2 regions of the Paenibacillus sp. GM1FR genome follow, and region 1 is predicted to be linked to the other one. Evidence: a T-box and tRNA genes for the amino acid it is inferred to sense, from the RefSeq annotation. Region 1 holds a T-box; the other holds one or more tRNA genes.
The links. The T-box of region 1 lies ahead of argS (arginine--tRNA ligase). A T-box ahead of a tRNA ligase gene usually reads a tRNA of that ligase, here a tRNA-Arg.

Region 1 (15,195 bases):
GCAAAGGCTGGCCTTTTGCAGGCAGATGGGCATTACCCGGTGGATTTTGTCAGGAAAATGAATCCATCTATGGTGCAGCTAAGCGTGAGCTGATGGAAGAGACAGGGGTAGACGGTGGACATCTGGAATACTTGAATGTATACAGTCAGCCGGGTCGTGACCCGAGGGGCTGGATTATCTCCCACGCATTTTTCGCGCTTGTGGAAGAATGGATGCTGGATCAACGCCAAGCAGCAGATGATGCTGAGGATGTTGGATTGTTCACCATTCAGGAGGCGCTGCAAGAACTGGAACTGGCCTTTGATCACAGAACAATCATTGAAGATGCTTATCGACGTATTCAACAGCAGATGCTGGAAACGACGATTGCTCGTCAGTTCCTGCCACGTGATTTTACATTAAGTGAATTATATCAGGTTATTCAAAGTGTTGTACCGGATTTTGAAGAACCAAACTTCATTCGCAAGATTACGTCTACCCGCAGCCGTAAAGGCATTGTGGAAGAAGTAAGAGATGAAGAGGGGAACCTGGTGAGTTCCAACCAATACTCGCAGCGTCCGGCGCAGCTATATCGTTTTACAGAACTTGTACCACGCCTTTCCATCTATACGTAATAAGGTGTAGATGTGTCAATCTGATTGAATCAGGATCAACCATTTCTGGGATAAGGGAGTGTTGACGATGAAAGCACTGATTGTCATTGATTTTACGAAGGATTTTGTGACAGGTTCTTTGCCTGTAGGTCAGCCGGCAGTAGAGCTCGAAGAGACGATTGCAGCTGTAACCGAGGCCTATTGTAAGAACAAACATGAGGTAATCATGGCTGTGGATCTGCACGAAGAGAATGATCCGTATCATCCGGAGACTGTACTTTTCCCACCTCATAACATCAGAAATACGGAGGGAAGACAGTTATATGGTCGTCTTGCCCAAGTGATGGAAGAACGGAAAACAGATATACAGTGGATGGATAAGACGAGATATAGTGCATTCTGTGGGACCGATCTGGAACTCAGACTGCGTGCACGTGGTATTACGGATATTGCACTCATAGGGGTATGCACGGATATTTGCATATTGCATACCGCAGTGGATGCTTACAATAAAGGTTTTCATATTACGGTATATGAAGATGGCGTTGCCAGCTTCAATCCGGCAGGGCATGAGTGGGCACTTGGACATTTTCGTTCCAGCCTTGGTGCTTGGGTGGTTAGGGCGAGCGAGACAGTCTTGGCTTAATTTACTCCATAGTCATGTTTGGTTGACCTCATGTTAGGAACCGGATGAATGTGGTGAATGGTGTATAAAGTTTTTTTACGGGAGACTTGTTTGTTTAATACGGATGAACAGAATCATGAAGAATGAGTCTCCATATGTTAACCCATGTTCACAGATGAAATCTGGGGGCACGAGCGGAAGTCAGAGAGGATGAGACAAATGCAGACAACTAGCCTGGCTTTACATACGGATAAATATCAGATCAATATGATGTACGCCCACTGGGTGAATGGTACTCACAAGCGGAAGGCGGTATTTGAAGCCTATTTCCGTAAGCTCCCTTTTGGCAACGGATATGCGGTATTTGCCGGATTGGAACGTATTGTGAACTATATCAGCCAGCTTCGGTTCACGATGGACGACATCAAATTTTTATCCAAACAAGAGGAAAATTACGATCCGGTCTTTCTGGAAGAGTTGCTCCAGTTTTCATTTCAGGGGACGATTCATTCCATGAAGGAGGGTGCAATTGTTTTCCCTGACGAACCGCTCATTCGGGTAGAAGGCTCCATTATGGAGACTCAATTGGTGGAGACGGCGATACTTAACTTCATGAATTATCAGACGTTGATTGCAACTAAGGCTTCGCGGATCAAACAGGTAGCGCAGCAGGATACGTTGCTTGAATTCGGCACACGGCGAGCGCAGGAAGCGGATGCTGCCATCTGGGGCGCACGTGCCTCGTATGTAGCAGGCTTCGATGCAACGTCTAATATGCTGGCTGGAGAGCGCTTTGGAATCCCAACAGCAGGTACACATGCCCATTCCTGGGTACAGAGCTTTATGAGCGAACAGGAGGCGTTTGACGTGTATGCCAAAGTGTTGCCTGATCAGGTTACGCTGCTGGTTGATACCTTTGACACGTTGAACAGTGGGGTACCTCACGCCATCAAGACAGCCAAGAAGTTGGAGAGCCAAGGCAAAAAGATGAATGCGATTCGTCTGGACAGTGGTGACCTTGCGTACTTGTCGATTCAGGCACGTCAGATGTTGGATGAGGCTGGGCTGGATTATGTGAAAATTGTAGCATCCAATGATTTGGATGAAAATACGATTTTCAACCTGAAGGCTCAAGGAGCACGGATTGATACATGGGGTGTTGGTACACAGTTGATTACCGCTTCTGACCAGCCATCTTTGGGTGGAGTGTACAAATTGGTGGAGCGTGAAGTGGACGGTGCCATGCTGCCTACGATCAAAATATCTGCCAATCCTGAAAAGGTGTCCACTCCAGGTAAAAAGGAAGTGTTCCGGATCATTGATCCGAAACATGGCAAAGCGATTGCAGATTATATCTGCTATCCAGAGGAAGAGCAGCCGCTACAGGGCGGACCGCTCAAGCTGTTCAACCCGCTACACCCTTATCTGAAAAAGACGGTTACCCGCTACGAAGCGGTGAATATGCTGGAGCCAATCTTTGTGAATGGACGTAAAGTGTATGAACTGCCTAATTTGGATGAGATTCGGGCGTACCACCGGGAACAGATGAACCTCTTCTGGCCTGAATACCAACGGAAGCTCAACCCGGAGATCTACCGTGTGAACATCAGCCCTGCGGCATGGAATATGAAGCAGAAGCTCATTGCGGAACATGTGAAATCCACAGAGGAATAATTCACACATAAGAATTACAGAGAGGCATAACCAGTGAGGTATACTGGCTTATGCCTTTTTGCTGCCTATAGAATGTATACGTTCTTACCGGAGTTGAACGATTCGATGATTGCAAGCAAAATTTCCGCTATACGCGTTCTGTCTTCTGTGAAAGTACGTCGATAGTTGATAGACGTTATTCTTATATGATCCCGATGAGGTGGACCAGTGATGTAAGAAATCTCATGGACAGACTGCCATGGTAACAGGCTATACTGGAAATAGTCATGCCCAATTCAAGAGGTTGTAGGGGAAAAGCAGTAATTATTTCTCGGGAAAGCGCAGGAGCCGCCAAATTCTGCATCGCATTGTTTCAATCCCGTAGCTGTAGGGGATGAAAGTAAGAGGAGGTGCAGACATGAGGTGGATATTAGGACTGGTCTGGATCGCTTTTATTGCCTATGCATTGTTGTTGGCACCGGGGCAGTCACCTGGAAGTGATCCGATATTCAAAGAACTGATCACCCTGCAAAGCAAAGAACCTTGGTTACTTACGGTGTTTTCGTGGTTAGGTATTTTCCCGGCAGTTTATGCCTGTATGCTGTTAAGAACATCTGTGAAAGAACGAGGTGGCCGTGTACCGGCTTGGCCTTTTGTCATACTTTCTTTCGGACTGGGTGCTTTTGCCCTGCTTCCCTATTATGCATGGTCATCATCCGCAAATAGAGCTTCGGGTTACGGAAGCTTACATTTTGGTCGTCAGCGTGAGTCGGGAATTGGACGGGTAGCAACCCACAAGCTGACGCATGTAGTCCTTCTGCTGTTGACGCTGGGGACAGCTTTCTATGCCGTGACGCAAGGTCATCCGGATGTATATATGGAAGCATTCAAGCAATCTGCCTTTGTACATATCATGACAATTGATTTTGTACTGCTGACCTTACTTTCCATGATTGCGATATACAGGGATACTAAAGTGAGTCGACGTTCAGCAGCTTGGACCGCGGCAGGCATCATCCCTATTGTGGGTCCACTAATCTATCTGTTGACGCTCAGGAGAGACAGAGTTTGATCATCAATATTTGAAGAATTCCACAGGTAAAAGGAGCCGTTAAGCTGAATGCGAACAATTCATGTGCTTAATGGAAAAATATATACAATCCAAAGAAGGAGTGGTTATCGATGAAAAATCATTTTAACGCATATGTTGTCCGTAAAGAAGAACAGGGCGGAGTGAAAGCTGCTATAGAGCAACTGAAGAAGGAAGATCTGCCAAATGGAGATGTAACGGTACAGGTGCAGTACTCCAGTGTCAATTATAAAGACGGACTCGCTACCCTTGAGAAAGGCGGTGTCGTTCGTGAGTACCCGATGGTACCGGGAATTGATCTGGCAGGAACGGTAGAGGAGTCGGTCAGTGGACGTTTTGCACCAGGAGATCGGGTGATCAGTACAGGATTTGAACCTGGCGTATCCCATTACGGAGGGTACAGCGAGTATGCTCGTCTGCGCAGTGAATGGCTGGTGCCTCTGCCACCGGGTCTCAATGAGAAAGAAGCCATGGCAATTGGAACTGCAGGTTTTACGGCTGCACTTTCGGTAGATGCGCTGTTACAGGCTGGAGTGACACCGGAGATGGGCAAGATTCTGGTTACGGGTGCAACGGGTGGTGTTGGCAGTATGGCAGTTGCCATTCTGGCGAAACTTGGTTTTGAAGTAACAGCCAGCACAGGCAAGAAGGATCAGGAGGAGTCATTGCTCCGAAACTTGGGCGCCTCAGAGGTTATTACTCGTGAAGAAGCTGATGCTCCAGCTAAAGGAGCGATGGGGAAACAGCTATGGGCGGGAGTTGTTGATCCAACAGGAGGACCGGCTCTTGCGGAGCGATTGAAACAGATTCAATACGGAGGTGCGGTAGCGGTATCCGGGTTAACTGGAGGCACAGCTTTTGAATCCACGGTACTTCCGTTTATTTTGCGTGGCATCCAGCTTATTGGTATAGACTCTGTATATTGTCCGATGGAACGTCGGGAACGATTGTGGAAACTGCTCGGCGGAGAATGGAAACCAGAGCGCGCGCTGGAACTGGGAATCCGGGAGATCTCTCTAGATCAATTGCCTCTTACGCTGGAGACGATACTCCAAGGTGGTGCAGTAGGTCGTACGGTGGTCAATACAATATCAGATCTGCCATCCGCATAAGATTCTAAGTCCTTAGACATGCTAATTCTACCTGATTGGGTCACAGCACACGTGGCTGGAAAGGAAGGATTGGCATGTGGTTTGCTAGAAAAGGGCGAAGTCTGGTTGGAAGAACAATGAAGTCGGTACTTGTAAGTGGTGTGTTGATCACGAGTGTCTGGTCCCTGGCGGCTTGTTCGGCATCATCCATTGAGCAGGAGCGGAAGGTCTACACGCGCGAAGCGACGGATGAAGGAAATGTGCGGGCACAGAGTCAAGGACACGGATTAAACGGTGAATTGGTGAGTGAGATCAGTAAGAGTTTTGAAGCAAAAGGCATTCAACTGATGAATAACATGTCTGCCGATGACGGCCATGGTGGGGTCTCTTATATGTATTTGTTGAATGGAAGTGGCAGACACATCGTGAAAGTCCATATTTTCAGTGATGCTGCAACCCGGGCTGCCAGTATGAAACAAATGTATAGTGAGAATCGTGATGAGGCTGTCTTGGAGAATGCGCTTGGCCGAACAACGATTCGTAGCAAAGGGTACGTCTCACTCGTTTATACAGCTTCCGGTGGGGAAAAGGACAAGTATGAACAGGATGTGTTGCAGGTGTTCCAACATGTGCTGGGGCAATTAAGGTAGGAGAAGATGGGAGCACAGAAAACTTTCAATCCTTACCATACAGCTGAAAATAAACCCGAAAAACCCGTCTGATCTTTCAGACGGGTTTATATATTTCACGCATGACATGCCGCAGCTCGGGCAGAATGAGTTTTTCCATGGCCAATTTGACGGCTCCTTTGGAACCCGGCATGGAGAATACGGCTGTGCGTCCAATCGTTCCAGCGACGGCTCTGCTCAGGATGGCAGCGGAACCGATATCTTCGGTGTAACTGAGAAAACGGAAGATCTCACCAAAGCCCGGGAGTTCCTTGTCGAGTAGTGAGGATACTGCTTCATAAGTTGTATCTCGGGGTGAAATCCCTGTTCCGCCGCTAAGTAACACGGCTTCAATATCATCACGAACAGCTGCATCTTGCAGGATGCTTCGAATGTTCTCCGTCTCATCTGGTGTGATGATGTATTCAACAATCTGATAACCCGCTTCATTCAAAAGCTGGTGCATGAGCTGGCCACTGGTGTCAGTGTCTTTAGTTCGCGTGTCAGACACTGTAACAATCATGCACGATACCGTGGTTGGAGCTTCCTGGCGATGTTGTTCCACTGAATTAGTCATGAAACTTCCTCCTTCAATCAACATGTCCTCATAGCATAGACCATCCGTTAGAATCAGGCAATGTACTGGGGAAGAGTTGAACGTTATTGCACAACGAATGCGGGATGGTGTACACTCGCTAGATATAGATAGACTAGGTTACAAGAAGGACAATCAGAGAGGTGTATACGCATGAATGAAACGATTTTAAAAGAACAATCCATACCTGTATATATACTGTCAGGTTTTTTGGGGAGTGGCAAAACAACACTGCTTGTTCAGTTGATTGAACATTGGCAACAGCAGGGTTTGCGCCCCGCAGTGGTTATGAATGAGTTAGGCGAAGTTAATCTGGATGGTCAGATTGTGGATTCCACCGTTCCAATGACTGAGATGTTAGGTGGATGCATCTGTTGTACCGTACGTGGTGACTTGGGATTGCAACTTGCTGATCTCGTTCAAGAGGAATCACCGGATGTGATCATCATTGAAGCCACCGGTGCGGCGAATCCAATGGAGATTCTGGATGCGGTAACGGAGACCTCACTCTACATGCGACTGGAACTGAAAAGTCTCATTACTGTTGTGGATGCAGCACATCTGTCTGGTCTGTATCAGGAGCAGAAGGGGCAGACCTTCAAGCTAATGCAGGAGCAGATTCGTTGTGCGTCTGTGCTTCTCTTGAACAAAACGGATCGGGTGAGTGCACAGGAACTGCAGGATCTGGAGCAGCTTTTGGCAAAATGGAATGGCTTCGCCCCTGTAATTCCTACGGTGAAATGTGAGGTAGAGATGGATCTGTTGCTTCGCAGCGGGGCAGACGTGCATGTACGTGATTCAGCTTCTGAAGCAGACAAGCCAGCTCACCAAGAGCATCATGTGCATACGGAAGCCTGTGGTACACATGGCTACAATCATGGTCATGAACATACAGATCATACACTCCAAGGCGATGATACGAATACTGACGCATCCCATAGGCATGTCCATGCCCACAGTCACGAGCATTCCGCTCCTCATGCATCACACGAACATGTCATGGTGTATACGCATTATTTCAGTCATCCGGTGAACAGCGAAGCATTTGAACAATTTGTATCTGCTTTGCCACGGGACGTGTATCGAGCAAAAGGTATTTTATCGTTTAGTGACACGGCGAGCCGTTTCTGGTTCCAGTATGCCTACCGTGAATCGGATTACATGAAGATCACACCTCAGGGAGAGGTCCCTAATGTTGCTGTGTTTATAGGTGAACATTTTGACCAAACTGTCATTCGTGACCAATTACTGGAATTGGAAGCGATAAAGTAGGTTAGATGATTCAATATTCCTCCGAACTGGGTATTAAGATGCATAGCAAACTTTGCCTGGGGGGTAACTTTAAATGACACAACAACAATATCAACAATGTATCGATGCTTGCCTGGAGTGCATGAATGCATGCAACGTATGTTACATATCGAGTCTGAAAGAATATGATCTGGCGATGTTGCGTGATTGCATTCGTTTGAATCGGGAATGTGCGGAGATCTGCAGTTTTGCTGCACAAGCGATGACACGTGGAAGTGATTTCATTGCTGAAATATGCGAATTGTGTGTGAAAGCTTGTGAAGCTTGCGCCGCTGAGTGTGGCAAACACCACCATGATCACTGCCAAGCATGTGCAGAGGCTTGCCGCAGATGTGCAGAAGCTTGCCGGTTGATGGCAGCAGTAGCGTAAATATTATTTCACTGGAATATATAACCAAACCGATAATGACCGTTGTCCCCTAAGGGAAGGCAGTGAACACAAGCATCTGAGACGATGTGCCTATGTGTTGCCTTTCAGTAGGGGATTTTTAATGCAGGTTGCCAAGTCTGATCGTGGTATGTATAATGATGGCAATGAATTGAATTGAAGAATATCAATGATCGGGAGAGTAGCCAGATCCATACATGACAGCGAGCCGGGAGAGGTGGAAGCCGGTATGACATGACCTGAGTGAACCGCACCCGTGAGATGGTTATCCGAAAAGATGTACGTATCCCGATTGGGGATAGGCCATATCTGTCTGAGGGTAACCCGGCTTGCGACCGTTATACGCATCGAGCGGAACAGGTTCTATTGGTATGCATGTTGATGCATATTAAGAGTAAGCTGTTCACCTAGAGTGGTACCGCGGGAACTGTTAAGTCAGCTCTCGTCTCTTATTTAGAGACGAGAGCTTTTTTGTGTTTATTTCCAGCCAATAATGAATGGATAAGGAGTGTTTGGCATGTTGATGAAGCAGGCTGCGGCCGATATTGCCCCTTTAACGGGATTGAATGAAGAAGAGGTTCTAAGATTACTGGAAGTCCCACCACAGGCGGAGATGGGTGATGCAGCATTCCCTTGTTTTGCATTAGCGAAGTCATTAAAGAAAGCACCGGCAGTCATTGCGACCGAGCTCGCAACGGGATTGCAGGCATCTGGAATTGAAGCGACTCCCGCCGGGCCGTATGTAAATATCCGTTTTAATCGGGAGAAGCTCGCGCCGAATCTGCTGAAAGAACTGGGGAATGCGGCATTTGGTAAGCTTCAGCTTGGTCAAGGTTCACGTGTTGTGATTGATATGTCTTCCCCTAACATCGCAAAACCCTTCGGAATCGGACATTTGCGTTCTACTGTAATCGGTGCAGCACTGTATCGGTTGTATAACGAAGCGGGTTATACCTCTGTAAGTGTGAATCATCTGGGAGACTGGGGAACCCAGTTTGGCAAGCAGATCGCAGCGTACAAACGGTGGGGCAATGATGAAGCGTTGCAGGCAGACCCGATCCGTACGTCCCTGGAACTGTATGTGCGCTTCCACGATGAGGCGGAGAACGATCCTTCTCTGGAGATTGAGGCACGCGAGTGGTTCCGCAAGCTGGAGCAAGGGGATGATGAAGCACAGCGGTTATGGGCGTTCTTTGTGGAAGTGAGCATGAAGGAATTCAACCGGATGTATGAACGTCTGAATGTACAGTTCGACCATACGCTGGGAGAAAGCTTTTACAATGACAAGATGGGCGCAGTGGTTGAAGAACTGAAGGCAAAAGGTTTACTTGAAGAGAGTGATGGTGCACTCGTGGTACGTCTGGAAGATGAGAACATGCCCCCGTGCCTGATTATCAAAAAAGATGGAACAACAATCTATCCTACTCGGGATTTAGCTACGGCAGTCTATCGTCATGAGGTGATGAAGGCAGATCGGTTGTTATACGTGGTCGGAGGCGAGCAGAAGTTACATTTCCGGCAGGTATTTGAGGTCCTATCCCGGATGGGGCATGAATGGTCTGCGAAGTGTGAACATATCCCGTTTGGATTAATGCGTTTTGAGGGACGGAAAATGTCTACACGTCGCGGTAAAGTCGTCTTTTTGCAGGAAGTGTTGGACGAGGCAGTCGCTCGTGCTTTGCAGATTATTCAGGAGAAAAACCCGAATCTGGAGAACCCTCAGAAGGTGGCTGAGGCGGTCGGTGTAGGTGCCATTGTCTTCGGTGATCTGCGTAATAGTCGGTTAAACGATGTGGACTTCTCCTTGGAGGATGCGGTGAGTTTTGAAGGAGAGACCGGACCTTATGTGCAGTATACCCATGCCCGGATTCAAAGTGTGCTTGCCAAGGCAGAAGAGGCGATCCGCGTGGAAAATGAAAACACTCTGACTAACCCCAGCCTTGCGGATGGTGAGAATGACACAGGGGCCACTCCATCCAGTGTCGGAGATACCTCATGGGCATTGCTGAAACTGCTTGGTGATTATCCCGAGTATTTGGAAAAAGCGATTCATCGGAATGAGCCTTCGGTCATTGCCAAATATACTATAGATGTCGCTCAAGCATTCAACCGTTTCTATCACGCAGAACGGATTGCGGATGCGTCATCTGATGTAAGATCCTTCCGAGTGGCATTGGCCAAACGGACTGCCGAACGCCTCGCGTACAGTTTACATTTGCTAGGTGTGCAAGCTCCAGAGCGGATGTGATCCCAGGTGATATGGAGTAAACGTGGACTTTTCAAGAAAGCCAATCAAGATGTACCAGACTCATTAGGTAGAGGTATGTTGCTTCAACGAGTGAGCAAGCGATTAGGTAATGCTCAAGTACTTGATGAAATTAATCTGGAAGTGAAGCAGGGAGAATGTGCTGTACTTATTGGCAGAAACGGTTCTGGCAAAAGTACGTTGCTACGTATGTTGGCAGGTATTTTGTTACCCGATACAGGATCGATCCAGCGCACAATGAAGGGTTCTGATGGGTATGCAGTAGATGGCCTGCCACGTTTACCCTTTACTTCTGGAGAGTACTTGTGGGACATGGGACGGATTCGGGGCATTCGCCCCGAAATACTGCGTGGGCGGATTAGAGAACTTAGTGAACTTTTATATCTGGATACCGCGATCGATCAGAAGTTACCCTTATTATCCAAGGGCACATTGCAAAAAGTAAATTTGATTCAGGCCCTGTTACCTGGACCGGGTGGTCTTTTGTTGCTGTATGAACCTTTATCAGGCTTGGATATTCCAGCTCAAGAGGCAGTGGTATCCTTATTGGGACAATGGAAGGATGAAGGGACATCCATCGTTACAGCTTGTCATGAACCGTTGCTTATTGAACGTTTGGCAGACCAGGTGATTGTGTTGAAGAAAGGCAGCGTGCTCCGCTACTGGAGTCGTGAAGATATACTTCAAGCTGGCGAACCCGTTGTACGTATTCAAAGTCTGACGGAAGCTGGAGAGGATCTGGCTAACGATCTATCTATTGTACAACAACCGGGAGTGCTGTCTTTAGTTCGTAATACAAACTCGGAGAAATCCAATTCCTGGTTGTGGGATTGGAAAGTGGTTCAACAATCAACAGATGATGTCCTCAGGAGAATTTTGGCATCCGGAGGTTCGGTTGTGTCTGTACAACAGGAAGAAAGTCAATTACATATGGAAAGTCTGCTGGAAGGACAACATCCAGCTGTACATGCGAGTCGTAGAGGTGTCACAGAATCTGTGGACTCTTCGATGGATGATGCGGGGGGAGAAGCCGAATGATCTATCTGACCCGATATTTGTTAAGGCATCACATTCGCTCCCAGAAATATTTTGCACCGGTTATCTTTTATATCATCGCCATGCTGCTGATCTATTCCTACAAACCCAACCCTATTGCGGACAGTTACAGTGTTACGGCTATGCTGTTATTTTTAGCAGCTGCTTGGCTCGGAGTAATGGTGATGAATACCGAACCTGCAAAGCAGTATCAATTACTCGTCCATCATGCAGGAAGCAGGCGTAAGGTGGTAACAAGTCAACTCATCTGTGCCTGGATAATGCAATTCATGCTCACCGCAATCACTGTGCTGTATCCCGTGTTCGCGGGAATGTTCGAGAGACAACCCACAAGTGAGGAGTGGATGATGACTTGGTTAGGACATCTGGGATTATCACTGCTGGGATTGGGCATCAGTGTATTTTTTCAAAAATCGTACATTCCTTTGCTTAGTCGCAGTATGCCTGCTCTCATTATTGTATTATTACTATCGTTTATCCAAGGTTCTTTAAGTGAACGTTTGCCTGAATCGTTAGAATGGCTTGGCCGCATTCTTCCACCAGCCTTTTATCTGGTTCGTGAGATGATGTTATTTGATGAATCAAAGATGGATTCTTTTGTTTCGGTTACGCTATGGACTGTGCTCTATGCATTAGGGTTACTAATCATCCATGTGTGGCTGTCCGGAAGAAGAGATCTGCGGAGTTAGAAGACGCGCTTCCCGATAACTTGAATGTTGCTCTTGGTTTGGTTAGGATAGAGGGACATGGAATGGTTAACATTGTACGGTTGAAGGGGGCGCTCGCATATGCAAAATACAGATATCCAGAATGGTGACATGCTGGACAGCGAACACTCCAGGGAATTGTTTGCCTATTACGGATTGGCAGTGTACTACGGGCAGGCGCTTGAACAGCAGCTGGTCAATCTGATTTTATTAATGAAAATGTCTCAGGGCAAAGCCGTGTCTGAAGAGGATCTGGAAGATCTGTACGAACGAAAGATGAGCAGTTCACTGGGGCAGCTCATTCACGAAGTACGCCATCATTTTACATTCTCTGAGGAAGAGACTCGCCAGTTGAATGAGTTATGGCAGCAACGTAACCGTATCGTACATCATTATTTCAAGGAACGAATTCACGAGACATTCAGTCCGGAAGGACGATCACGCATGATTAAGGAATTGGAGGATTTCAAAGACCGTGCACAGGAGTTGGAGATCCGTCTTCAGCAATATACGGGTACCTGGATCGCAGAGCTTGGTCTGGATGCCGAATCCGCAGCAGCTCTGCAAACGCTGGAGCGTATGCATACCGAGAGTATGCAAGCAAGGGCTTTGGAAGAGGATGAATGACAAGCAAACAGATAACGAAACGCTGGATATTAAAGACGGTTCTGGCTGTAGTATTGGTTGGAATCCTGTGGACTGTGGTTACCACAATCCGTATATCTGCATATACGGATGAGGATTCATCCAGGATATCGGACGCAGCAATCATTCTGGGAGCAGCCGTGGCAGGGGATAACCCTTCACCTGTATTTCGCGAACGTATTGAACACGGGATTGAATTATACCGTCAGGGTACCGTTCGTAATCTGCTTTTCACAGGCGGGTCAGGTGATGATGGAGAACATACGGAAGCTGAAGTGGGTCAGAAGTATGCCATCGCACATGGAGTAGATCCTGCGGACATTCGCATCGAGACCAAATCCAGAATTACCGAGGAGAATCTGGTCAATTCAATTCCAATTGGTGAACAAGCCGGTTATCAAACCTATACAATTGTGAGTGATCCGCTGCATATGAAACGGGCCATGAAGCTGGCTGCCGGGCTGGGTATGGATGCCGTACCATCTCCGACACGAACAACGGCTTATCGAACCTGGCGCAGCAAGTTTCCTTTTCTCGCAAGGGAGACTGTGATGTACATGGGATATACGATCAAAGGATGGATAGACAATCCGCAGCAGCCGTGAGGTTGCGCGCGGATTGTTTTTTTGTCTGGACGAAATAAACAGTAACCGAACATGCCTTCAGATGAAAATACAAAAAAACCGATCTACACCGCAAACCCTGAGGTAGCTGTGTAGATCGGTTTTTGTTTTGCCGTCGAGTACATCATTTTGATTGGTTACTTAAAGAGCGTTCTGTTTTACTCTGTTATGCATTGCCTCCGGCAAAGGAGGTTGAGGTTGGAATGATCTCACCCGACGGATTTTCGCTGGTTGCACTCGCTGCTGCTTGCGCACCTTGTTGAAGCTGATACATCTTATAATAGCGGCCTTTAAGCTCCATCAGTTCATCATGTGCACCCTGCTCAACGATACGCCCGCGATGCAGAACCAGAATTTGATCTGCCGAACGAATGGTGGAGAGACGGTGAGCAATGATGAAGGTGGTACGTCCTTTTTTGAGGACTTCGAGTGCGTTCTGAATCAAAGCTTCTGTTTCCGTATCAATATTGGCTGTAGCTTCATCCAAAATGAGGATGGCCGGATCAAACGCCAGTGCCCGAGCAAAGGAGATCAACTGACGCTGTCCAGCAGACAATGTGCTTCCTTTTTCGATGACAGGTTCGTTAAAGCCTTGAGGCAAATGAGCCAGTATACGTTCAGCGCCTACATCACGTAGCGCCTGTTCAATTCGTTCACGGGAGATCTTCTCATCGCCGAGACTGACGTTGGAAGCAATGGTGCCTGTGAACAGATACGGGTCCTGCAATACAATCCCCATATGTTCGCGAATCCACTGTTTAGGTAGATCTTTGACGTTCTGACCATCAATCGTGATCTTGCCTTTTTGCGGATCATAGAACCGGAATAGCAGGTTGATGATTGAGCTTTTACCCGAACCGGTATGACCGACCAGAGCCACGGTCTGACCTTGGGATGCTTTAAACGAGATATTGTTGAGCACATAATCCTTTTTATAGGCAAAGGATACATCGTCGAAGACAACATTCCCTTTGTATCTTGGCATGGAGCCATCGGTTACGGCTTCTCCTTTTTCATCCATCAGCTCAAAGACACGTCCAGCGGATACGAGGGAGGAGTCCAGGTTGGCGAGTTGATTCACCATACCGGTGATTGGCTGGAACAAGCGACCCAGAACATCTACGAAGGCATACAGAACACCAAGGGAGATAATACTTGTGCCATCCAGCACACTGGAACCGAAGTACCACAGGACCACCGCAAATGCGATATTCCGTAATACGTTAACCAGGTTGTGTGAGGTGAAGGCATTCAGGTTCAGCATTTTGTTCTGGTGTTTCATATAGTCATCATTCAGATCTTCGAATTCCTGTTTGGTTTGTTTCTGATGGCGGAATACGCGGATAATGGACATCCCCTGAATGGACTCGTTAATGATTGCATTGATCTCACTCAGTCGGGATCGAATGATCGTGTTGTAGCGAGTAGCGAATTTGCGATAGAGCACAATCCATGTAATGAGCATCGGCACAACGAATAATGAGATTAGACCCAGGCGAACATCAAGCAGGAAGAGTGCAACATACACACCTGTAATCGTGATGATTCCTGAGAAAAAGTTCGAAAGAACAGCAACGAACAGATCTTTTACGGCTTCTGTATCGTTTGTGACCCGAGATACAACTTTACCTGCGGGCAGGTTATCAAAAAAGTGCACCGGCAGTCGCTGAATATGGGCATACACATCGTTACGCAGTCTTTGAATGACCTTGTTGGCCGAGGATTGCAGCCAGAAAGTTTTACCAAACTCCATAATGACCGAGATCACGAGGAAGATCATGTAATACACAATTAATTGATAGATGTTGGGCATCTCCGGTTTGTAAAAAGCAAACAGTTCACCAGCGGACAGGGGTGTTGCCGCATATTGGCCTGTTACCTCAC
Region 2 (15,195 bases), on a different contig from region 1:
CAGAGAACAACAACTCTGAAATGTAAGCTACGCGTTTGGTGGCGATGGCGGAGGGGTTCCACACGTACCCATCCCGAACACGACCGTTAAGCCCTCTAGCGCCGATGGTACTTGGACCGCAGGGTCCTGGGAGAGTAGGACGCCGCCAAGCGATTTCCCTTTGGGGTATTTTTTTTGGAAAAGGGATAAGGGCCCTTAGCTCAGTTGGTTAGAGCGCACCTCTGATAAGGGTGAGGCCGGTGGTTCGAGTCCACCAGGGCCCATAGCAAGACCACAACAAGAAATACACCAGTGTATGGGGCCATAGCTCAGCTGGGAGAGCGCCTGCCTTGCAAGCAGGAGGTCAGCGGTTCGATCCCGCTTGGCTCCACCATTCCCTGATAGCTCAGTTGGTAGAGCACTCGACTGTTAATCGAGTTGTCACAGGTTCGAGCCCTGTTCGGGGAGCCATATGGAGAGGTGTCCGAGCTGGCCGAAGGAGCACGATTGGAAATCGTGTAGGCGTCACAAGCGTCTCGAGGGTTCGAATCCCTCTCTCTCCGCCAGATATTTTTTAGCAAGGCCCGTTGGTCAAGGGGTTAAGACACCTCCCTTTCACGGAGGTAACAGGGGTTCGAATCCCCTACGGGTCATAATATGGAGGCTTAGCTCAGCTGGGAGAGCATCTGCCTTACAAGCAGAGGGTCGGGGGTTCGATCCCCTCAGCCTCCACCATATAAACTTTATAACGACGCGGGGTGGAGCAGCCCGGTAGCTCGTCGGGCTCATAACCCGAAGGCCGCAGGTTCAAATCCTGCCCCCGCAATTATACTTTCCTTGAGAAAGTGATCTGGAACCGTGGTGTAGTTGGCCTAACATGCCTGCCTGTCACGCAGGAGATCGCGGGTTCGAATCCCGTCGGTTCCGCCATTTTTTAATTAAATATACACCGTGCCGGTGTAGCTCAACTGGTAGAGCAACTGACTTGTAATCAGTAGGTTGGGGGTTCAAGTCCTCTCGCCGGCACCATTTTTAGTATTTACATCTGAATTTGTGATAGAATGTATATTACAAGTGAAATTGTTAATACTAAGATTCTCTTAGTGGATGAATGGCTTACTCTATGGCGGTCGTGGCGAAGTGGTTAACGCACCGGTTTGTGGATCCGGCATTCGGGGGTTCAATTCCCCTCGATCGCCCCATGATTTTTTAATGGGGATTAGCCAAGCGGTAAGGCAACGGACTTTGACTCCGTCATGCATAGGTTCAAATCCTATATCCCCAGCCATTTCATTACGAGTCATTAGCTCAGTTGGTAGAGCACCTGACTTTTAATCAGGGTGTCGAAGGTTCGAGCCCTTCATGACTCACCATTATATTTTGCGGTCGTGGCGGAATTGGCAGACGCGCACGGTTCAGGTCCGTGTGGGCTAACCCCCGTGGAGGTTCGAGTCCTCTCGACCGCACCATATGTTTTGCGGAAGTGGCTCAGCGGTAGAGCATCGCCTTGCCAAGGCGAGGGTCGCGGGTTCGATTCCCGTCTTCCGCTCCAATATTTGCGCCCTTAGCTCAGCTGGATAGAGCGTTTGACTACGAATCAAAAGGCCGGGAGTTCGAATCTCTCAGGGCGCGCCATTATTCTCATAAGTATCGGGATGTAGCTCAGCTTGGTAGAGCACCTGGTTTGGGACCAGGGGGTCGCATGTTCAAATCGTGTCATCCCGATTTTTTTTATTTGCGGGTGTAGTTCAATGGTAGAACTTTAGCCTTCCAAGCTAATAGCGTGGGTTCGATTCCCATCACCCGCTTCCTAGTAACATATAGAAGAGCCTTTGCTTATAGCAAAGGCTTTTTTTGTGTTAAAAAGAATAAGTGTAATTTATTTAAAATAGGGTCAATTGTCATTTGATTAAGGATGGAATCTTTGTTTAAATAAATAGAACAATTCGTATCTGATTAACCGTATTTGTTTATAAAGGAGGACAAACAGTAATGAAAAGAGCTCTGGTCATTGGTGGAAACGGAACATTAGGTAAAGCCGTTGTTGCGAAACTGAAAGATTATTCCGTTGAGGTTATTACAGCAGGTAGACAATCCGGGGATGTTCAGGTGGATATGACGTCGACAGAGAGTATTACTACCCTCTATGAAACGGTGGGTAATATTGATTACGTCATTGTGGCGGCAGGCCAGACCCATTATTCGAAACTGGAAGAACTGACTCCTGAGAACAATATGATTAGTGTGCAGGGTAAACTGCTTGGACAGGTCAATATTGTGTTGATTGGTCAGCACTATATTAACGATAAGGGGAGTTTCACGCTGGTCAGTGGCATTATACAAGACCACCCTATTGAGCAAGGTGCATCAAGTGCTATGGTCAATGGGGCTATTGATTCGTTTGCCAAAGCGGCAGCGTTTGAGTTACCAAGAGGCATTCGTTTGAATTCGGTTAGTCCTAATCTGTTTGTAGAGTCTGCGGAAAAATATAAGGATTTCTTTATTGGATTTAATCCTGTACCTGTAGAGAAAGTGGCTAATACGTTTATCCAGAGTGCACTTGGGATTGAAACAGCCCAAAATTTCAAAATATATTAAAAGCCGGAAAGTTATATATGATTTTGATGATTACCTATCCCTAATTAATTGCAGGATGAGAAAGGTGTACATGAAATACATTTAGTTGTTAAGCATGTAGAATGATTTTTCATGAAACAGAACTGAATGAGGCCATTTGAAATATTAAATAAAAAGGAGATCCACCGAAAATCCGGTGAATCTCCTTTTGTTTGTTGTGGATGAAACAGAGGTATATTGACTATTATGGAGCAGGTAGTCCAAGAACTTCGAGCATTTCATTACGTTTGAGCGATTCGGCAATGGGGCCGTCAATGAGCCATTTCTTAGCATTGAGGACATAGACATGACCATTTTGGACAGCGGGTAGGCTTTTCCATACTTGGAGTTGCTGGATTTCGTTGAGTTCATCTTTTGTTTTTTGCAACGCTTCAGCTGACCCATCTGAGCTAATGGACACGATAAACAGATAGTCTGCTTTGATTTCAGGCAAAAGCTCAACCGAGATACTGGCATTCATCCGATCCGGATTCTCTGCCTCGAGTTTGGTAACGAGAGCATCGGGAGTGAATCCAACCTCATAACCCGCTCCTACATAACTGGAAGCTGGAAATGGCGTGGATGGAATGGAAGAGAAGAACAAACGCATATCCTTCTCTTCCAGGCGCAGGAATGCAGCTGTAGGTTTGGTCTTGGTGATATCGGCTGCGAGCTTCTGAGCTTCAGTTACTTGGTCTTTATTTTTTTGTAAAAGCTGTTCAGCCCGCTCTTCAATATCTAGCGCAGTAGCTACCTGTACGATAGATTCCTGCCAATTACGGCGATCATAAGTGATCGTAGGCGCGATCTTCTCGAGTTGTTCGAGAATTTTGGCATCCAAACTGGCATTGGCAATAATGAGGTCCGGGTTGGCGCTGACTACAGCTTCAAAATTGACACTTTCATTGATGGGTTCGACATCCACGCCTTGAGCTTCAAGTTGCTCATTCAGGTAATCTTGCCGACCAATAGGTGTAGCAAGTACCAGTGGTACCTCCAAGGAGAGGAGAATGTCCTCCATATTAATGGACACAATCCGTTCGGGATGTGCCGGGATTTCTTTGCTGCCACTGGCGCTCTCCACGGTCTTAGTAGCTGATTCAGTGGATGAGTCGCCATCTGTCCCCGCAGCTGATTTTACGCCATCTGCAGATGGCTGCGAAGTGCTTGCAGGTGTCTGCCCACACGCAACAAGTAACATGGCGAGTATGAACATGATCCCCGTTATTTTGACATAATGCTGTTTGTACATCATAATCCCCCTGTGTTTCTAATGATATTGATTCTCAGTATACTTTATATTGTAGCGGTCTCATGTTGAGGGAGACATAGCCTTCTGTGCTATCCGGTCATGGATTAATGTGCTGAGTCCCACCAAAAAGTTTCAGGGTTTCATCGATGATCTGATCATGGGCATATGGTGAATAATCCAACCAAGGCATTTCATCAAGCAGATATACATGTTGGTTCTGCACAGGCATCAAATCTTGCCATAGCTGAGTATGTTGTAGTTTATGCCAACGTTGCTGGGATTCTGAGTCCTGGTCCACAATCAGTAACATGCGATCTCCAACCATTTGAGGCAACTCCTGTTCATCCAATGCACGATAGACTTGCCCCGGAAGCAGATCGTGTGAAGGGGACACGCCCAGGTCGTTATATAGAACAGCGCCCCCATTGCGTCGCCCGTAGATTAACAGATGACCCATCATGATATGAATAATGGAGACCGTATCCTTACCGATTAAATGAGTAAGCTGCTCTTTGGCTTGGATTACCTTGTCATCGTACTGCTCCAACCATTGCTGAGCATCTTGTTGCTGTCCCACAATGGAGGCAACTTGTACGAAGTGTTCCCGCCAGCTCAATCCTTTCCATGGAATAACGATGGTAGGCGCAATTCGCTGCAGTGTTCTTTTTAACGTATGGGCTTCGTACTCATTACAGAGTATGAGGTCCGGGCTCGCTTGCATCAACAACTCAACGTTGGTTTGCCAGATATGAGGATTCATTCGTTTGCTACGCCCCAGATGATAAGGGATATTGGAGAAAAAAAGATTCCTGTGTTGATCCCGTCGGTTATCGATCAATGCCGCATGGGGGATGATCTGCAATGCCAGCAGATGGCCAGTGGTTCCGAAGGAGAGAGTAGCAATTTTACTGCGTTTCTGCCGTTGATAGGTAGAGGGAGACACGCCAACATATTTTTTGAATTTGCGACTAAAGTAAAACTCGTCCTGAAAACCAACCTGTGAGGCGATATGTTTGATGGTTTGGCCGGGGACGAGCAGCATCTCTTTGGCCCGGTCCATGCGGATGTTATTCACGTATTCCATGGGACTGATGCCAGTGCGGTTTTTGAATACCCGCGAATAGTGCCATACACTCATGCCTGCCACTCCGGCAAGAACTTCACGAGAAAGATGCTCAGCATATCCAAGCTCAATAAGTTCAAGCGTTTGATCCAAAGCAGAGGTGTGTTCGGAATCTCCTATTGCACTTTCTTTGGGAGGAGCATACACATGGGTCAACAATTCATGCATCAAAGTCTGAATACGAAATGGACGATTTTCTTGAGGTACAGAGATGCATTCATAGAGCTGGGAGGCAATTCTGGTACATTCCTGAAAAAGTTCATGCGGTAATTCATCAGCGTAAGATGAACGAAGTAACCCTTTTTGGTAAATCTCCCTTACAGTAGAGCCGGAAGTAGCTTTATTGATATCGGAGAGAGGCTTCAACATATCAAAATATATCGCGATGCCCTGTAAAGGATGAACCTCATCCGTTGTATATTCTATCGCTGTTCCTGGCAGGATCAGATACATCTTGCCGAGTGTGGCATGATTCAGTCTGTGCCCAATACGAATATCGGCTTCACCACCAGTACAGATGAGCAGAAGATGTGAGTCCGCTAATACGAATGGGGCAAGAAAAGACGCTTGATCGAGAACTTCGGATGTCTTGAATCTTGCATATAGGTCACGGGTATGGTCACCGTTAGATATCAGTGGAAAGACTTGCAAAGTCACCAGAATCCCTCCTTAACTTACGATAGTAACATTACATATGATGTATTTGAGAATAATTATCAATTATCGCATATTGTCATACAAATAAGAAGTCATATGATAATATGAAAATGAAATAGCGAATTCTGATCATTTAACCGCGTAATTCTCCACTATAAATTGAATTGATAGGTTGTAGATTTGGAAAATAATACATGTTTCCCATCATCCAAACTGTTGAGCGAATAACCAGTAAAATTGCAACCGATGTTAATCTTAGAATTACTTAAATAACTGATCTAATTTAGTTCACTACACAAAAAAGACAAGCTCCTCTCCTATGATGTCCGCAGGAAGAGGAACTTGTCTTTTTAATTAAAGCTTGCGATTAGTATCTTTCCAGAATGGTTTGTGTTTTCAAGCCATCGGCAGGAATCAGCCAGTTGTTGTTCTCCAGCAATTGCAGCAGTTGGGTACGCAGTCCGGATACGGCTACAGCATCATCGGTTTTGAAAGAAACCTCTACGATATTCTCAATACCTGTACCTGCTGCGTCACGGATCGGCCATACTTCGAGCGTAAGCTCTTGACCATTCCACGTACCTTCATAACGTTGGAATGTGATTGGTCCATATGCACGGGATTGAGTCAGTTGCTGCTTGCCCCAGTTGGAGGAAGTCCAGTTTTTCAATTTGCCCGGAAGCTTGTCCAGTAACATGTTCAAGGCTTCTTGCTGCGAAGGAAGTTGGACTCCTGTCGCTTTGGTATCGACTTTTTTGGTGTTGGAGAAGCTCAGCGTCTGTTTGCCATATCCCCAATCAATTTCAGCCTCGTAGTTATCATCCGATTGATCAAATCCCTCTTGGTTAGCCAGAGTCAGCGCTGCGTTGATATCGCCATTGATCACAGGGTAGCGTTTTTTATAAGTCAATTCGTAGTTATTCTTGTCATCCTTTTTGCGAAAACGTACGTTCCATCCTTGTTGATCCAATCCGAGAGCATTGGTGTCGAAGTACTCCACGTTAATGTTTCTTGGCGTGGAACTCAGGCCGAGTGTCTGAATCACTTCACTGCGTGGTGTCCCATCTGTATTCAATACAAGTTCCGGCTTGGCCAGAAACTTTACTTCATATGCAGGAACGGCATTGGCAGCAGCTGAAGCCTGGGGTGCCCCCAGAAATGTCATTCCACTTCCCAATGTTACGATGCTCAGCATCAATGAGGCGGTTACCTTTTTCCACTTTTTCAAAACCAATCACTCTCCTAATCTGGATTAACGTACAGATCCCACTTTATCGCCCGAATATATGAAAGCGATTAAAGGGAAGCGCACATTGCGTTAACCCTGCATAGATTTGATGAATGGCAAACGATAGTTTATAGCGGATCAGGGCAATCAGCCATGGAAAATGGGGAAGCCGTGACTCACCTCTCGCAGCACTTCTTTGAAGCGGTTTACCTGAACGGAAGGGTGGCGATCCTTGTTATGTACCGTATAGATATGGCGCGGTGCCTGCTCTCCCGGAATTGGAAGAACTTGAATGAGCCCGTGCTGTTCCTCCCACTGTACCGCCATCCGAGACATGAATGAGACATGCCCCCCGATTAACACGAGCTGTTTGATCGCTTCCAGGGAATCCATCTCCACGGTACTCCGCAAACGAATATCATGTTGCGCAAGCCATTGATTGGTTAGCCGCCGTGTACTGGATTCATTGCCATGTAAGGCAAAAGGAATCTGCGCGATATGATCAGGTGTTAATGCATCCTTCTGGGCCAACCCATGTTGCGGGGAACAGATTAATACCAGGTCGTCTTCACACAGCGTCTCTGCTTGCAGGGCAGGGCCAACAAATGGCTCGGAAGAGATCACCCCCAGATCAATCTGATGCCGAATCAGCATCTCGCGAATAACAGGTGATGGTTTGACGGATAAGACAATACGAATGCCCGGGAATTCCTGAGAAAAGGTGTTGAGTATGGTAGGCAGCAAATATGTAGCCGGTACATAGCTTGCTCCAATGTGCAGGGTGCCCCGATAGAGACTGTCATATTCCTTTACGACCCGTCTTGCCTCTTGGGTCAGAGCATTGATTTTGACAGAATAGTGGAGCAAAGCCTGTCCGGCTTCGGTTAAAAAGGTCTTTCCACTACGCGATTCGAATAATCGCACGCCCATCTCTTCCTCCAATGACTTCATATGAAATGTAACGGTGGGTTGTTTGATCCCCAGTAACTCGGCCACGCTTGTCATGTGATGATGCTTATCGATCAGCTCAACAATTTGCAATTTGATCAGATTCAATGTCCCCCCACTCCTCTCACTTCTACTAGCCCCAATATATAAGATGATCTAATGTTTTTCATAAAGACGGAGAGTACAGAACCAATCTGAAGAAGCGAAGCGTTCGCCTTTATCCCCGGATTTCTCCCTTCATAAAGGGAATATAAGAAATCTGGGGATAACAGCGATCGGAAGATGGTGCTGTAATCGGAGCGACAACATGAAAATTAATTTAGTTCACCTACTATAGATTTAATCTATGAACATCAACAGAATTCATCTAAAAAGTTAATTCCAATTTTACATACAAGACATACAACTCGCGAAAGCGGACGTTAGACTGAGAACAGTGCAAGAGATCAAGTAACAGAAGACAGGCAGGGATGCTTATGAAATTAGAGATAACGGGAATTCAAAAATCATTTAATCAAACACCCGCACTGCTGCCGACAGATCTAACGCTGGAGCATGGAAAGTTCACGACCCTGCTCGGCCCATCGGGCTGTGGCAAAACAACACTGCTTCGCATGTTGGCCGGGCTGGAACAGCCGGACGCGGGGGAGATTCGTGCAGATGGTCAGTGTATCTACTCTGCGGCGAAGCGGATTGATATACCAACACACAAGCGTAATCTGGGCATGGTGTTTCAGGATTTTGCATTATGGCCGCATATGACCGTATACGAAAATGTAGCGTTTGGCCTGAAGGCCGGAAAACAGAAATCTGATCTGCGGCAAAAGGTGAACGAAGCCCTTGGCATGGTTCGCCTGCAAGGGATGGAAGATCGATATCCTCATCAGCTGTCTGGTGGACAGCAGCAACGGGTTGCTTTTGCCAGAGCCGTAGCGGTTAGACCTGGTGTGATCCTGTTCGATGAGCCACTGAGTGCACTGGATGCTGTACTCCGGGAAGAGATGCGGATTGAGATGATGTCACTGGTTCGGGACATGGGATTGACTGCGCTGTACGTCACACATGATCAGATTGAAGCGATGTCGATGTCAGATGAGATTGTGGTGATGCAGAAGGGGCGAATATTGCAAAAGGGAAGCCCGGAAACGATCTACTCGGCGCCAAGTGATCCGTATGTTGCTTCGTTTATCGGAAAGTCCAACTGGCTCACGCCTAATCAATCCATGGTTCGTCCGGAGCATGTCACCTGGAACAAAACAGGTCATGATGATCTGTGTTATCCGGGGACGGTACTCAGCGTCAGCTATGTAGGTGAGCGTTACGAAGTGCGAGTGCAGATGGAAGGGCTGGGTGTATGGACAGCCTATATGAATCAAAGAGTGCGTGTAGGGGAGCGGGTGCAGCTCTATGTAACCCCTGAGCGGATATGCCGAATGGACGGTTATGACCACCCGAGTATGAAGCAGAACGAAGCGATCGCAGTGGCATATTAAATTGTTGAACAAGCACGCAGTTGGAAGCAGAAGTACACATTTTATAAGAAACCAGGGGAGATGGACGAATATGTTGGGTATGAACACACGAAAAAAGAGCGCAATGCTGTTATTATCAGCGGTAATGAGTATCAGTTTGTTCGGATGTAGTACAGGGAACTCGACCACAGGCAACGTGGCACAACCGGCGGGTGAAGGTAGCACGGCAGCAGCGGCGGAAACAACGAAACCGGCTGGTGGCAAGTTAGTCTTGTACAGTGCTGGCCCACAGAAGTTGGCGGATAACATCGTGAGCGGATTTACAGACAAAACAGGGATCGAAGTTGAGATGTTCCAGGGAACGACAGGCAAAATTTTGGCTCGTATGGAAGCTGAGAAATCCAATCCGGTTGCAGACGTTGTAATCCTGGCCTCTTTACCTTCCGCACAGGCTCTGAAAGCGGATGGACTGACTATGCCATACCCTGAAGCAGCCGATGCAGACAAGCTGAACAAGGACTGGTCGGATGCAGAGGGCAACTATTTTAGCAGCAGTGCTTCCGCACTGGGCATTGTGTATAACACCAAACTGGTATCTACACCACCAACAAGTTGGGCAGAGCTGGCTACGCCTGCGTGGAAAGATGCAGTGAACATTCCGGACCCTACATTATCAGGTTCAGCACTCGACTTCATCACAGGATACCTGAGTGCGAATGGTGAAAAAGGATGGGATCTGCTGAGTGCCTATAAAGCCAATGGTGTAGCGATGGCAGGCGCCAATCAGGAAGCACTTGATCCAGTCATTACGGGTGCCAAAAGCATCGTAGCAGCAGGTGTGGATTACATGGCGTATTCCTCCAAGGCAAAAGGCGAACCACTGGATATCGTATATCCTGAGGAAGGAACGGTAATCAGCCCAAGACCGGCAGCGATTCTGAAATCCAGCCCAAATGTAGAGAATGCCAAAGCGTTCATTGACTACCTGTTGTCCGATGAAGCACAGAAGCTTGTTGCAGATGCTTATCTGATTCCGGGCCGCGAAGACATTGAAGCGACTAACCGTGCCAATGTGAAGGATATTCCACAACTTAAAGTGGATTGGAACTGGATGAGTGAACATGGCGAAGAGACAGCGGCGCGTTTTTCCGAGACTTTTAAATAAGAAGAACAAGGATAGAGACAACCAGGCAAAAGGAATACCTGCTGTCTGTGGAAAGTCATGTGAGGTGAACGTAGTGAAACCTGTTGGAATGGACAACAACCGAATTTTTCGGAGAGTGGGCGTGATTCTGGCCCTCTTTCTGCTGACCATAAGCATTGGCGTACCGCTATTGTTGATCTTCTGGCAAAGTGTGTATCCGGATGGACAATGGGACTGGATGGCTCCGATTCGCACGATTACCGGTCATCATCTATCAGGTGTATTGCTGAACTCCGTCTGGCTTGGTATCTGCGTTGTAGCAGTAACCACGCTGCTGGCGCTACCGCTGGCCTGGATGATGGCGAAGACTCGGATGGGCGAGCATCGCTGGGTCGATGTAATCCTGATGATTCCGTTCATGACCCCGCCGTATATCGGCTCGATGGGCTGGATTCTGTTTATGCAAAAAGGGGGATATCTGCAGCAATGGGTGTCCTCATCTGCGGGCTGGAGTGAGCTGTTCTTCAGCTTCTGGGGCATGGTGCTCATCATGAGCTTGCACTTGTTCCCATTCCTGTATCTGCTGCTTCGAGATGCATTGATCCGCATCGGTGGCAATCTGGAAGAAGCGGGAGCTGTGCACGGTGCACGTGCAGGGTACCGTTTCAGACGTATTATTTTACCCTTATTGTTGTCATCTTACGGCATGGGGATCATGCTGGTCTTTGTCAAAACGATTGCGGAATTCGGAACACCAGCGACCTTTGGGCGCAAGATTGGCTATTATGTCATGACCTCCGAGATCCATAAGTACATCTCCAGTTGGCCGATTGACTTCGGCAAGGCGACTTCGCTGGCATCGGTGCTGCTCTCCGTCTGTCTGGTGATGTGGTATATGCAGTCTGCCATGAGTCGAAAGTTCACGTATCGTCTGGTCGGTGGCAAAGGGCAACGTTCGAAGCGATATTCTCTTCGTGGCGGAGCAGGATGGTTGTGCGGGGCGTATCTTGCAATCCTGTTGATCCTGTCGATAGGTATCCCATATTTCTCCATCATCGCCGCTTCAACCATGAAGTTACGGGGATCGGGAATTGCATTTGATAATCTGACCTTGGATCATTACAAAGAGCTGTTATCTTGGGGATCGGTGAGCATGAAGGCCATCGGGAACAGTCTCGGTCTATCCCTTGCGGCTTCAACGGTCGCTGTTATTATCGGAACTGGATTTGCGCTGGCGATCGGCAGATCATCTTCATTCATGCAGCGTGTGATTGACTTGTTCAGTCTGTTGCCTAATACGGTGCCGGGTATCGTGATGGTGGTGGGTCTGATTCTGTTCTGGAACTCACCCTGGATGCCAGTCACGTTGTATAACACCTATGGCATGGTTGTGCTCACGTACGTTGTGCTCTTCTTGCCTTACACCGTGCAGTATGTAAAATCGAGCTTTACCCAGATTGACGGAACGTTGTTCCAAGCTGGGCAAGTGTTTGGCGGGAAGCCGCTGTATATTCTGCGGCGTATCCTGATCCCGCTGATCCTACCCGGCATGTTGGCCGGCTGGATGATGACCTTCACGATTGCAACAAGAGAACTGGTTGGATCGTTATTGATTCTTCCACCGTCGATGCAGACGTCGGCTACGTATATTTTTGCCCAGTTTGAACAAGGTCAGGTATCACTGGGAATGGCGATGGCCGTGGTGACTGTAGGTATGACGGTGCTGATGCTGCTGGGAATCGAACTGCTGAATTCAAAGAGAAAGTGGAATGCATCATGATCAAACTGAACGTATGGGGCGGTGCAGGGGAACACGGACGTTCCGCCTATCTCCTGAGCGGGAGCCAGTTCCACCTTTTGCTGGATTGTGGTGTGAAAAAAGAAGGCACGGGCGAGTATCCGATGATTGACCAGGAGATTGTCCCGCAACTGGATGCGGTCCTGTTGTCCCACGCCCATGAGGATCATTCGGTCGCCATCCCTTTGCTGTACAAGATGGGCTACCAGGGTGAAGTGTGGACGACGAGAGAGACGAGGGCGCAACTACGTACGTATTTTGCCAACTGGCGAAGGTTTGCAGAACGTGTCGGAGAGAAGCTCCCTTACGATGAAGCAGATGAGCAGGCTATTCGTTATCGGTATCTGGAGGATGAGGTTGTATCCCAAACCTGGTTCGAACCCATTCCTGGAGTAAAAGTGATGTGGGGCCGGAGTGGACATCTGGCTGGATCGGTATGGTTTGGGGTTGAAATGGAAGGTAAGCGGATTTTTTATTCCGGGGACTACACGTCCGAATCGATGCTTTTACAGGAGGATTATCCAGCGGAGGCGTTCTTACGGGAAAACATGATTCGTGAAGATACGTTGTTCGATACTCCGAGCAGTGAACAGTGGGGCGCGGAGGAACTAATTGCTATAAACAGTGGGCAAAAGGCTGGAGAACTCATAACGTCACCAGATCAGACATCTGTTGCATCAGAAGCGTCGTCAAGAACACTTGTATCCACGGAGATACCCATGAAGCAGAGAAATTTCACATCCAACGGAGCAGATGGAGCAGTCAGAGCAGGCAGAGCAAACGTAGCAGACGCTGCGCCAATATCTTCCGTCGTGGTGGATCTGGCGATCATTGATGCGGCCTACGGTACGGACCAGGATACACAGGCCGACAAACTGGAACAGCTTGAACGAGCCATTCGCCAGACGATTGCTCAAGGTGGAAAGGTGCTCTTACCTATGCCTGTCGTAGGGCGTGGACAGGAGATCATACTGTGGGCACAACAACAATTCCCGGCTATTCCAATCGTAGTGGAACAAGGGCTGGTGGACGGTATGAAGCAGCTTATGCATGTTCCGTATTGGTTGAGGGAGAAGGGAGAGCGTGTCACTGGAAGTTCGTTGAAAGACGAAATTGATGGCTTTCTGACTGGACGGGGATGGGATCTGCCTACTACTACCCAAGAGCGGGAACAACTGTTGGAACATCATGCTGCTTCGCTATGGTTCATTCCGGACGGCATGATGCAGTCCTCGCTTGCCCGTTGGTACTATAGTCAATTATCGGACAGGGAGGAGAATCTGATTCTGCTCACTGGGCATGTTGCTCATGGTACATTTGCTGATAAGTTGCTACGGGTTCCTGACAAGTATGGCGTGTGTGATGTGCGGAAAATACGTTATAAAGTACATCAGGGCTGGAAGGATGTTGAACGGATGCTGCATCAGGTTCCAGCAAGGCATACGGTCCTTGTGCATGCTGACCGGGCAGAGACGGACAGATTAAAAGAAGGATTGCTCAGAAATAGCCCGTCACCGAGAACAGTGATACATTCACTGTCTGCTGGTGACGAGCTATATGTGTGAATTGTGTATGAATCGAATTGATGCGTCAGATTGGAACGTCCCTGGGGACGTTCTTTTTCCATTGTTGTCTGATCATTTAGGGTTCGCGATGAATGGGGTGCTCCAGTTCGGCATGCCCCATCAAACTATCAACGGCTTCACCATCCACCAGTATATCCAGACTCTTCACTTCATCAAATTGAAACATCGTTGTTGTTATAGCTTCCAATGCGAGCAATTCTCCACTGGTACCGAGGTTCGCTTCAGCGGGGATATGAACATCCAAAGTCACCGTACCCTCAGCATATTGGACAGAGAGCAATTCCACCTGCTCCCAGAGGGAAACAAGCTCCGAATCGGTGTTCGTTTGCAACGCTGCAAATGTTTTTTCATATTTTTCGGAATCATCCTTGTATTCAATTTCCTGTTCTGTTTTCTCCAGCTCAAGTACCTGAGAATCTGCCAAATATACATTGACGACTTGTGTATTCATTGTGCCCAGATCCACTTCCGTTTCGGATGGGTTTGGTGACTGCGTCTGTCCTCCCTGAACAGCAGGTTCATTCGAACCGGATTGGCTCACTGGCTTCTGGGCACATCCAACTCCGATAAGGATCAAGCATGATAATATAAGTGCACAACCTAGCTTCTTATTCAAAGAATCACTTCCTTTATCTGATTTATTTGATGATTTATAGGCCCAAATACTCCTTGATTCCATCGGCTATCGCTTGAGCGGCTTTCATCTGAACAACTTCGGACGACATCAGTTCTTCATCGAGCACATTACTCAAGAATCCCACTTCCAAAAGCACTGCAGGCATGGTCGTGTCTCGGATTACTTCCAAGTTGCCATTTTTCACACCACGATCTCTGAGACCCATGGCTTTCACCAAACGTTGATGAATGATAGTAGCTAATTCCTTGCTGTTACTGCGTTGATAATAATATGTCTCCGTACCTGTGGCTTGGGGGGCGGACTTCACGCTATTGCCATGGATAGATACAAATACATCCGCATTTAATTGATTGGCGAGTTGAACACGCTCAGGGCGGGTCGGATAGGTATCACCTTCACGAGTCATCACCAATTCGATATTGGGTTCATTGAGCAACAGGGCTTGTACTTTGTGAGCCAATGCGAGGTTGTATTCTTTTTCGGGTTTGTTCGTGATGCTGATCGTCCCTGGATCACTGCCACCGTGTCCTGGATCGATGACCACAACCTTGCGTCCTGAGTCGCCTACTGGAGTGACTGGAGCAGGTGTGACATTGTCACCCGCAACATTCAGATCAATAATCAGTTTGTCGGCAATCACATTGTGGCTGTACTGGACATTCTTCACATTATTCAATTCTACGACAATGCGAACTTGTGCCGGTTCTCGTTTGAACAGTGAATATCTCACTTCCGTCACATTGGGATAACCGCTC

Region 2: it has a tRNA-Arg gene. The T-box ahead of argS (arginine--tRNA ligase) is inferred to sense a tRNA for this amino acid. The anticodon was not compared.

What each region holds. Positions count from the first base shown of each region.
Region 1 covers NZ_MKZL01000054.1:364,540-379,734, forward strand. The annotation lists gene PAEAM_RS25875 (NUDIX hydrolase) at 1-614, shown strand, start outside; gene PAEAM_RS25880 (cysteine hydrolase family protein) at 682-1,239, shown strand; gene PAEAM_RS25885 (nicotinate phosphoribosyltransferase) at 1,438-2,892, shown strand; gene PAEAM_RS25890 (hypothetical protein) at 3,290-3,943, shown strand; gene PAEAM_RS25895 (oxidoreductase) at 4,054-5,073, shown strand; gene PAEAM_RS25900 (hypothetical protein) at 5,148-5,702, shown strand; gene PAEAM_RS25905 (MogA/MoaB family molybdenum cofactor biosynthesis protein) at 5,779-6,297, opposite strand; gene PAEAM_RS25910 (CobW family GTP-binding protein) at 6,469-7,587, shown strand; gene PAEAM_RS25915 (four-helix bundle copper-binding protein) at 7,661-7,996, shown strand; T-box leader at 8,175-8,467, shown strand; gene argS (arginine--tRNA ligase) at 8,532-10,262, shown strand; gene PAEAM_RS25925 (ATP-binding cassette domain-containing protein) at 10,269-11,318, shown strand; gene PAEAM_RS25930 (hypothetical protein) at 11,315-12,025, shown strand; gene PAEAM_RS25935 (hypothetical protein) at 12,125-12,670, shown strand; gene PAEAM_RS25940 (YdcF family protein) at 12,667-13,293, shown strand; gene PAEAM_RS25945 (ABC transporter ATP-binding protein) at 13,478-15,195, opposite strand, start outside.
Region 2 covers NZ_MKZL01000014.1:24-15,218, forward strand. The annotation lists rRNA gene rrf (5S ribosomal RNA) at 35-151, shown strand; tRNA gene PAEAM_RS12685 (tRNA-Ile) at 190-263, shown strand; tRNA gene PAEAM_RS12690 (tRNA-Ala) at 298-373, shown strand; tRNA gene PAEAM_RS12695 (tRNA-Asn) at 375-450, shown strand; tRNA gene PAEAM_RS12700 (tRNA-Ser) at 454-545, shown strand; tRNA gene PAEAM_RS12705 (tRNA-Glu) at 561-632, shown strand; tRNA gene PAEAM_RS12710 (tRNA-Val) at 639-714, shown strand; tRNA gene PAEAM_RS12715 (tRNA-Met) at 732-805, shown strand; tRNA gene PAEAM_RS12720 (tRNA-Asp) at 832-909, shown strand; tRNA gene PAEAM_RS12725 (tRNA-Thr) at 933-1,008, shown strand; tRNA gene PAEAM_RS12730 (tRNA-His) at 1,106-1,181, shown strand; tRNA gene PAEAM_RS12735 (tRNA-Gln) at 1,193-1,267, shown strand; tRNA gene PAEAM_RS12740 (tRNA-Lys) at 1,277-1,352, shown strand; tRNA gene PAEAM_RS12745 (tRNA-Leu) at 1,362-1,448, shown strand; tRNA gene PAEAM_RS12750 (tRNA-Gly) at 1,457-1,531, shown strand; tRNA gene PAEAM_RS12755 (tRNA-Arg) at 1,538-1,614, shown strand; tRNA gene PAEAM_RS12760 (tRNA-Pro) at 1,631-1,704, shown strand; tRNA gene PAEAM_RS12765 (tRNA-Gly) at 1,717-1,787, shown strand; gene PAEAM_RS12770 (short chain dehydrogenase) at 1,972-2,577, shown strand; gene PAEAM_RS12775 (ABC transporter substrate-binding protein) at 2,801-3,850, opposite strand; gene PAEAM_RS12780 (helix-turn-helix domain-containing protein) at 3,945-5,627, opposite strand; gene PAEAM_RS12785 (hypothetical protein) at 5,995-6,855, opposite strand; gene PAEAM_RS12790 (LysR family transcriptional regulator) at 7,003-7,911, opposite strand; gene PAEAM_RS12795 (ABC transporter ATP-binding protein) at 8,280-9,296, shown strand; gene PAEAM_RS12800 (ABC transporter substrate-binding protein) at 9,367-10,440, shown strand; gene PAEAM_RS12805 (ABC transporter permease) at 10,529-12,199, shown strand; gene PAEAM_RS32285 (MBL fold metallo-hydrolase) at 12,196-13,782, shown strand; gene PAEAM_RS12820 (GerMN domain-containing protein) at 13,859-14,419, opposite strand; gene PAEAM_RS12825 (N-acetylmuramoyl-L-alanine amidase family protein) at 14,454-15,195, opposite strand, start outside.